DNA from 4 places in the Pseudomonas sp. GW821-FHT07F01 genome. Region 1 is predicted to be linked to each of the others. Evidence: predicted binding sites of a transcription regulator. Region 1 holds the regulator's gene; each other region holds the start of a gene.

Region 1 (2,199 bases):
GTGAGCTTGCCCACTTCCTGGTACAGGCCGCGGTCACGGGTCTGATTGAGCTCATGGATCAATTGCACCGCTTCGCCGAACTTGCCCTTTTCAAGGCTCTCGACCAGTTCCAGCGCATGTTTTTTCAGGGTCGACTCAAAGTCGCCCAGTGAAGATTCGTTATGCTCCATAGCTCCCCCGTGGCGGAATGGCTACGCGTCTCAACCGATGCGTTCGAAGATTTTTTCGATCTTCTCTTTCAACGCCTGAGCCGTGAATGGTTTGACGACATAGCCGTTTACGCCGGCCTGGGCAGCTTCGATGATCTGCTCGCGCTTGGCTTCAGCAGTCACCATCAATACCGGCAGGTGCTTGAGTTTTTCATCGGCGCGCACGTGGCGCAGCAGGTCGATACCGGTCATGCCCGGCATGTTCCAGTCCGTTACCAGAAAGTCGATGCTCCCGCTGTTGAGTACCGGAATGGCGGTAGTGCCATCGTCGGCCTCGACCGTGTTGGTGAATCCCAGATCACGCAACAGGTTCTTAATGATCCGCCGCATCGTTGAAAAGTCATCAACGATGAGGATTTTCATGTTCTTGTCCAATTCGACCTCCAAGCAGTCTTAAACGCATCCAGCACCTGAACGCGCCATTCAATCAATCCGGCATAACACACAACGACTGCATGGAGCACATACTGCAAGACCGGTGCAGCGCTTGCTTCACCGGTCCTGAACGCAGTGTCCCCACACTGCCTGTCAGCGCGCTCGCCACTCCCCCAAACGCCCCCGCAAACGGGCTGCGCACTGGCTGTGTAACTGGCTGACCCGCGATTCGCTGACCCCCAGGACCTCACCGATTTCCTTGAGGTTCAGCTCTTCGTCGTAGTACAGCGCCAACACCAGTCGCTCGCGCTCCGGCAAATTGGCAATCGCATCCGCCAACGCGGCCTGGAAGCGTTCATCCTCCAGGTCCCGTGACGGCTCGAGATGAGCACTGGCGCCATCCTCATGCAGCCCTTCATGCTCGCCGTCCTGCAACAGGTCGTCGAAACTGAACAGGCGGCTGCCCAAGGTGTCGTTCAAAATCCCGTAATAATCGTCGAGACTCAATTGAAGTTCGGCCGCAACTTCATGATCTTTAGCGTCACGACCGGTTTTAGCTTCAATTGCGCGAATCGCATCACTGACCATGCGCGTATTACGGTGCACCGAACGCGGTGCCCAGTCGCCTTTACGAACCTCGTCGAGCATCGCCCCACGGATACGGATACCCGCGTAGGTTTCGAAACTCGCCCCCTTGCTCGCGTCGTATTTGGTCGACACTTCAAGCAAACCGATCATCCCGGCCTGAATCAGGTCTTCTACCTGAACACTGGCCGGCAACCGCGCCAGCAGGTGATAGGCAATACGCTTGACCAGAGGCGCGTAGCGCTCGATCAATTCGTACTGGCTGTCACGCGCCGACTTCTTGTAGAGGTTGTAGCCACTGGCAGTCATAGCACCGGTCCCGCTGTTTGATGCACTAGCCGCTCGACAAAAAACTCCAGATGCCCGCGTGGGTTCGCCGGCAACGGCCAGGTATCGACTTTTTGCGCGATGGCCTTGAACGCCAATGCACACTTCGAACGAGGAAAGGCTTCATAGACCGCACGCTGCTTTTGCACGGCCTTGCGTACGCTTTCGTCGTAGGGAACTGCGCCGACGTATTGTAAGGCCACGTCCAGGAAGCGATCCGTGACCTTGGTCAATTTTGCAAACAGGTTGCGACCTTCCTGAGGGCTCTGAGCCATGTTGGCCAGGACCCGGAAACGGTTCATGCCGTAGTCGCGGTTGAGCAGCTTGATCAGCGCGTAGGCGTCCGTGATCGAGGTCGGCTCGTCGCACACCACCAGCAGTACTTCCTGGGCCGCGCGGACAAAGCTGACTACCGAGTCACCAATACCCGCAGCGGTGTCGATCACCAGCACATCGAGATTGTCGCCGATATCGCTGAAGGCCTGGATCAGGCCAGCGTGCTGCGCGGGGCTCAGGTGCACCATGCTCTGGGTGCCCGAGGCGGCCGGTACGATGCGGATGCCTCCAGGGCCCTGGAGCAGCACATCGCGCAGTTCGCAACGACCCTCGATGACGTCGGCCAGGGTATGTTTGGGAGTCAGGCCCAGCAGGACATCGACATTGGCCAGTCCCAGGTCGGCATCCAGCAGCAAGACCCGCCGGC
Region 2 (2,199 bases), on a different contig from region 1:
CGGGAAGACGAAATCACGCACGAACTCTTCGCGCAGATCGTCGATGTAGATCTCTTTGACGCCCATGGCTTGCGCCTTGGCGCGGGCCGGCTCGACCTCTTCGCCTTGGCCCAGGTCAGCAGTGAAAGTCACTACTTCACAGTTGTAAGTATCCTGCAGCCACTTGAGGATCACCGAAGTGTCCAGGCCGCCCGAATACGCCAGAACGACCTTGTTAACGTCCGCCATGCCATCACTCCACGGGGTTGTACGGAAAGCCGCCAAGTCTACCGATCCACGCGGATAATTTACAGAGGCGCGACAGCTTATGACGACCAAGCGACAGATTATGTCGAGCGAGCGACGACGACAGCCGTATCAGGAAGTCGCCGCTGCGCTGGACCCGGAAGCCGCCTGAGGCGCTGGGGCCGGCTTTTCGGCAGGAGCGACCCGCTCCAGATGCACATTGACCCGCCGGTTCTTCGCCCGATTGGCCGCATTGGTGTTGGGGGCCAGGGGATAGCGCTCGCCATGGAAGCGCACCACGATCTGGTTTTCCGCCAGGCCATTGGCCTTGAAGAACTCCATGACCGCCAGCGCACGACGGCGCGACAGGTCACGGTTGGTCAGGCGGTTGCCACTGTTATCAGAGTGCCCGTCCAATTCGACATGATTGACCGTGGGGTCGGCCTTGATGAAGTCCACCATCACTTGCAGCTTGGCCTTGGCCCGGGCGTCCAGGTCGATGCCCCCCCCGGGGAAACCGATCTCGGCCTGCTTGACCTGTTCATAGTTCATCGGCAACAGCTTGGCCATGCAGCTTTGATAGTCGCCGTAGGCCTTGCTGAACTTCACCGGCAACAGGCGTACCTCGGACACTCCGCCTTCGCGGGAGAAGTGCCGGACCACCGGGCTGCGCCCCTCCAGCAAACCGACGATCAGACGTCCGGCCTGCATCTGGTTGCTGTTGAACAGCACCCCATCGGTACCGGCCTTGACCGCCCCAAGGTTGATGTCGCCACGCCCCGGCTGCCAGGGGGCGGCGGCCGCAAGCAGGGTCGCGGAACCACCGGCCTGCATGGGGTTGAAACTCTTGAGGCGGAAAATCGCCTGCTCGCCGGCGCGACGAACGAATTCGCCGGAACCGAAATCGGTAACCGGTTGGATCAGGCGGCACTCGAACTTGTCACCTTCGACCGTCCACTCAATGCTCTCCAGGCGAGTCTGGAAAGTGAGAGCCATCGCAGGCAGGCTGGCAAACACACTGAGCAAGGCTAGATAACGCTGGCGCACGGGAGGCTCCACTGACGTGTACAACAGAAAAATCGACAGGCGTTAATACGCCATACCTTCGGGATATCGGTTGCTCGTCGCAAAACTTGATAGCGAGTGCCTGGAAGAGTCTTTTCCGGTAGCATTCCCCCGAGTTTTACCCGCCTGGAACCTCCAATGTCCGACCGCCTGACCCTGCTGCGTCCCGACGACTGGCATATTCATCTTCGCGATGGGGCCGTGTTGCCCAATACAGTCGCAGATGTCGCGCGCACCTTTGGCCGCGCCATCATCATGCCCAACCTGGTACCTCCGGTGCGCAACGCCGCGGAAGCCGACGCCTATCGCCAGCGCATTCTAGCTGCGCGCCCGGCCGGCAGCCGCTTCGAGCCACTGATGGTGCTCTACCTGACCGACCGTACCCAGCCGGAGGAAATCCGCGCGGCCAAGGCCTGCGGTTTCGTCCACGCCGCCAAGCTGTACCCGGCCGGCGCGACCACCAACTCGGATTCGGGCGTGACCAGCATCGACAAGATTTTCCCGGTGCTTGAAGCCATGGCCGAAGTCGGCCTGCCGCTGTTGATCCACGGCGAGGTAACCCGCGGCGACGTCGACGTCTTCGACCGCGAGAAAATCTTCATCGACGAGCACATGCGGCGTGTGGTTGAACGCTTCCCCAGCCTGAAAGTGGTGTTCGAACACATCACCACCGCTGAAGCCGTGCAGTTCGTCAAGGAGGCTTCGGCTAACGTCGGCGCCACCATCACTGCGCATCACCTGCTGTACAACCGCAACCACATGCTGGTGGGCGGTATTCGTCCGCACTTCTATTGCCTGCCGATCCTCAAGCGCAACACCCACCAGGAAGCCCTGCTGGATGCGGCCACCAGCGGCAACGCGAAGTTCTTCCTCGGCACCGACTCGGCACCTCACGCCCAGCACGCCAAG
Region 3 (2,199 bases), on a different contig from region 1:
GGTGGCCGTGGACAGCAGCCACAACACCAGGAAGAACGCCATCATCGCCGTGGCGAAGTCGGCGAAGGCGATTTTCCAGGCGCCCCCGTGATGTCCGCCAGCGAAGCGCTTGACGCGCTTGATGATAATCGGCTGATTATTTTCCATGACTTAGCGACCGCGAACCGCTTGTTCCAGCTCGGCGAAGCTAGGACGGTGCGCCGGGTACAGAACCTTGCGCCCGAACTCCACGGCCAGGGACGGCGGCATGCCGGAAGCCGAGGCCACCAGCGACGCCTTGATGGCTTCGTAGACGTTCAGTTCTTCCTTGGCGTCGTGGGCCAGGGAGTGGGCCAGCGGGCCGAAGAAGCCATAGGCCGCGAGAATACCGAAGAAGGTACCCACCAGCGCCGCACCTACGTGCAGGCCGATGGACTTCTGGTCGCCATCGCCCAGGGAGGCCATGGTCACCACGATCCCCAATACCGCCGCGACGATACCGAAACCGGGCATGCCGTCGGCAATCCCGTTGACCGCATGGGATGGATGCTCGAGGTCTTCCTTGAGGCTGAACAGCTCCATGTCGAACAGGCCTTCCAGCTCGTGGGGAGCCATGTTGCCGGAGGACATGATGCGCAGATAGTCACAGACGAAGGCAGTCATGCGTTCATCCTTGAGCACCGCCGGGTACTTGGCGAAAATCGGGCTGGCCGCGGCGTCCTCGATATCGCCTTCGATGGCCATCATGCCTTCGCGACGACTCTTGTTGAGGATCTCGTAGATCAGGCCCAGCACTTCCAGGTAGAAGGTGTGGGTGAAGCGCGAACTGAACATGCCCAGGGATTTCTTGACGACGTGCATCGTCATATAGCCCGGGTTGGCCTGGAGGAATGCGCCAAAGGCTGCGCCACCGATGATCAGCACTTCGAAAGGCTGGATCAACGCCGCGATTTTGCCGTGGGAAAGCACGTATCCGCCGAGCACGCTCGCGAATACGACGATGATGCCGATAATTTTAGCCATAGGTAGGGGAGTACTTATTGAGTCGGGTTCAAGGTCATATTCGGAAGTTCTTAAAACTCTTCTTCTACTTATCGGCAAAACTGCGCCAGACTATAGCCAGTTAAGGCGAAAAGCCAGTTTGGCCCGCTCTGGGCGTGTTCACAGCAGACGATGATTGCGCCCGACCATGTCTAATGAAACCAGCGTCCCACATTCTCCGCCCGCCTCTCTCGACGCCTGGGTAAAGCTCCTCAATGGCGTGCGCCTGCCGGTGCCCCAGGCCAGCCATGACCGGGTCTGCCGAGCCATCGCCAACAACCGCAGCTCGCTGCGGGAGATTGTCGATCTGATGCAAAACAGCCCGGCACTGGCCTTGAGCGTGATCCGCGAAGCCAACCGGCATTCCCACGGCAGCATGAGCGAACCGGCGGAAAACCTGGAGATCGCGGTCAACCGCCTGGGCCTCAAGCGTACCGAGGAGTTGCTTGAGCAACTGCCGACGCTGCCTGAAGAGCAGATCCCCCAGGCATTGCGCCAGTTCCAGCTGATCAGCCAGCACGCCAGCCAGCAGGCCAATGGCTTCTTTGCCGGACGCCTGGCGCGACTCTGGCAGGACATCCACTGGGGCAGCCTGCTGTTTCTCTCGCCGCTCTGGGCCATGGCCCTGGTCTATCCCAAGCTGCTGGAAGAGTGGGAACTGCGGGTCATCTACAAGCACGAATCCGCACACGACGTTGAACTGCAACTGTTCGGAGTGCGGCTGATGGAAATGTGCCAGGCCCTGGTCCTGGCCTGGCACCTGCCGATCTGGGTCCAGCAGGGCTATCGCCTGCTGACCCAGGAGCAGCACCTGCTGGCCAAGGTCATGCTGATTGCCCGCGACAGCGACAACCCGCTGCGCCAGCAACAACGCCTGGACGCTGAACCGGACCTGCGGCGCTGGCTGAACCAGCCGGCCAACACTGTGTTGCTGGCCAACGGCCTGGCGCTGGCGGCGCAACAGTCCTGGAACAGTCCCCATGGCCGGCGCTGGCAGAACCTTACCGCTCTTTATCTGCAGATCCCCCTGGACCAGGTCCAGCAACAGTTGCACCAACAGGCAGCACAAAGCGCCCGCAACGACACCCAGCCCGATCTCTGGCACCCGGCCCAGGCCCTGCTCTGGCCCTGGGATGCCCGACGCCTGCATCACGGCGAGCAACCAGCCCCGGCGCCCAC
Region 4 (2,199 bases), on a different contig from region 1:
TGGGTGGCTGCGGAGTATCTTCCGCATTTGAGGCGTTGAACACGGTTCATCAATCTCCAGACAAAATACAACTACACGCAGGAGCCAGCATTTTGCCAGCATGTTTCACGGCTTGGTAGCGCGCGCTCATTTTTTGGGTTTAAGCCTGACTGAGTGGGCGTGGCTTCGCAAGCATTGAGGTAGAGCCGCGGGCGTCGTATAGGGCAGGAGGTTCGCCACCATTGAGGATTTTCAGCTGGTTGGCGGTGGTGGCCTGTTGGATCTGGATCGAGCGACCATTGAGCTCGTTGGCAGCTTGGCACTCGGCAAGCAATTGGGTCAGGACATTGCTCTGTTCGAGCAATTGCGCGCCCAGGCTGGAGTGGCTGGCCAGTTGCTCGAGCCCCTCGCGGTTGGTCGGCAGGTTCAGGCTGGCAAGAATTTGCGTGCGCTTACGGCCATGCTGTTCCAGCAAGATGACCAAGGCTTGCTTCTGCGCCAGGATATCTTCCAGTAGCGGCATGTCGCGGCCGTGGAGGGCAATAGACTCGGCGCGTAGCAGCTCCAGCAAGTGTTGCGCTGGAGCAAGGTCATCGTTGATCAATTGCAGTAGGTTGGTGTCGTGCATGGCTGGCCTTGGGGATTAAGCGTCCAAAAGCCTGGCGCAAGCCTGGGGCTAGCGCTGGGCTTCGAAGTTAAGCAGTTTGCTGGCTACGCGGTTGCTGTCGACCTTATAGCTGCCATCGGCAATCGCTTGCTTCAACTCGGCCACCCGGGCTTTGTCGACGGCAGGCTGATCGCGCAGCTTGTCAGTGACTTTCTGCAACTGTTGAGCCTCATTGCTCAGGTGTACCGATTCCCCGCTTTTGCTGGTCTCGGCGGCGGTTGTCAGCGGCGTGGATTTGCCGGCATCACCGGTTTCCTTGCTGGTGCTGGTACGCGTACTGCCTGTCAGTGAAGGGGAGCTGTTTAAACGGCTGAAGTCGATGACCATGATGAAGTAAACCTCTGGGTATTTGGACGCTTGCCATGTTTTCGGCCATACCCTGAAAAACTTTAGGCTCGATTGTCGACAAACCAAGTCAGGTATCTGCGACCCTTTATCGGCCACAGTTTAGGGAACGCACGGGTTGAGCGCCAGCTATCTACATGGCCACTTCCACTTGCCCTGGCGCCGTGATGCGGGCCTTGATCACCCGTTGCGAATTGAGGTTCTTGACCCGGATCTGTTCGCTCATGCCGCCGTTGGACAGCGCCTCGCCCGGCATTCGCACGTTCAACGTGCCGCTGCGTGCCGATATCACCACTTGATCGCCCTTGCGCACGACTTCCGCCTGCTCCAGATGGGCCAGGGTAACGAGCTGGTCGGCGACCATTGGTCGGACAAGTTTCTGACCAATGGCTTGGTCCACTGAGGTGAGGTAGCCCTGATTGTTCTGGCTGATGTCCCGTTCGCGCAGCACCACGTCTTCCGGTTCGATGATGCCGGCGCGCTTGAGCGGGCGTGCAGTGGTGACCACCTCGCGAAACAGCTTGACCTGCGCCGGCACGAATACCGTCCATGGCGAGGCGCCTTCGCAGCGCACTTTGACGGTGACCCGCCCCAGCGGTTGGGCCGGACTTTCCAGGTTGGCTGTCAATTCCTTGTCGCAATTGGGCATGCGCATGCGCGGGTCCAGCTGGTTGACCTGGATTTCATAGCGACCTTCCGTTTGACTGGTGGCCAGGTAGTCTTCTACCGTGAATTCAAGAAACCCTTGAGTGACGCCGATAAGAAGATCAGGCAGGGTGACCGAATCAGCAACGGCAGGGTTGCCGGGGTTTAAAATGCACAGAGCCGACAGCCCGCACAGCAAAGTGCGGTAGCGGGATGTCAGGCGTCGGAAAAATGTCGTTTTGGCGTTCATAACAGTTAAAAAGCAAGCGCCGTGCCGTTTAGCAATGAGCGTGCGTCGGATCTTAAAGCTTTGGGGAGTCTGGGCATGGCTGGTGTAATGGATTCGGTGAACCAGCGCACGCAATTGGTTGGGCAGAATCGACTAGAGTTGTTGCTGTTCCGTCTGGACGGTGGGCAGCTCTACGGGATCAACGTATTCAAGGTTCGCGAGGTGCTGCAATGCCCTAAGCTGACCCTGATGCCCAAATCCAGTCCTGTGGTGTGCGGTGTCGCGAATATACGAGGGGCAACCATTCCGATCCTGGATCTGGCAATGGCTACGG

What was found. The regulator FliA, encoded in region 1, starts transcription of late flagellar genes. The targets are predictions, from matches to a motif close to CTAAAGTTTNNNNNNNNNNNGCCGNTAA.
Region 2: a site for FliA is predicted at 1,336-1,363, ahead of AC07R1_RS20100 (flagellar protein MotY). Genes of this name have one in related genera too.
Region 3: a site for FliA is predicted at 1,071-1,098, ahead of motA (flagellar motor stator protein MotA). Genes of this name have one in related genera too.
Region 4: a site for FliA is predicted at 1,012-1,039, ahead of flgM (flagellar biosynthesis anti-sigma factor FlgM). Genes of this name have one in related genera too.

The regions. Positions count from the first base shown of each region.
Region 1 covers NZ_JBWKQO010000004.1:701,800-703,998, reverse strand. Annotated here, with positions in the region: gene AC07R1_RS17750 (protein phosphatase CheZ) at 1-170, opposite strand, end outside; gene AC07R1_RS17745 (chemotaxis response regulator CheY) at 201-572, opposite strand; gene fliA (RNA polymerase sigma factor FliA) at 738-1,478, opposite strand; gene fleN (flagellar synthesis regulator FleN) at 1,475-2,199, opposite strand, start outside.
Region 2 covers NZ_JBWKQO010000005.1:379,358-381,556, reverse strand. Annotated here, with positions in the region: gene AC07R1_RS20105 (argininosuccinate synthase) at 1-228, opposite strand, end outside; gene AC07R1_RS20100 (flagellar protein MotY) at 358-1,272, opposite strand; gene pyrC (dihydroorotase) at 1,429-2,199, shown strand, end outside.
Region 3 covers NZ_JBWKQO010000006.1:519,212-521,410, reverse strand. Annotated here, with positions in the region: gene motB (flagellar motor protein MotB) at 1-147, opposite strand, end outside; gene motA (flagellar motor stator protein MotA) at 151-1,002, opposite strand; gene AC07R1_RS24145 (HDOD domain-containing protein) at 1,169-2,199, shown strand, end outside.
Region 4 covers NZ_JBWKQO010000005.1:668,691-670,889, forward strand. Annotated here, with positions in the region: gene AC07R1_RS21505 (flagellar brake protein) at 1-43, opposite strand, end outside; gene AC07R1_RS21510 (flagella synthesis protein FlgN) at 140-607, opposite strand; gene flgM (flagellar biosynthesis anti-sigma factor FlgM) at 656-973, opposite strand; gene flgA (flagellar basal body P-ring formation chaperone FlgA) at 1,125-1,886, opposite strand; gene AC07R1_RS21525 (chemotaxis protein CheV) at 1,962-2,199, shown strand, end outside.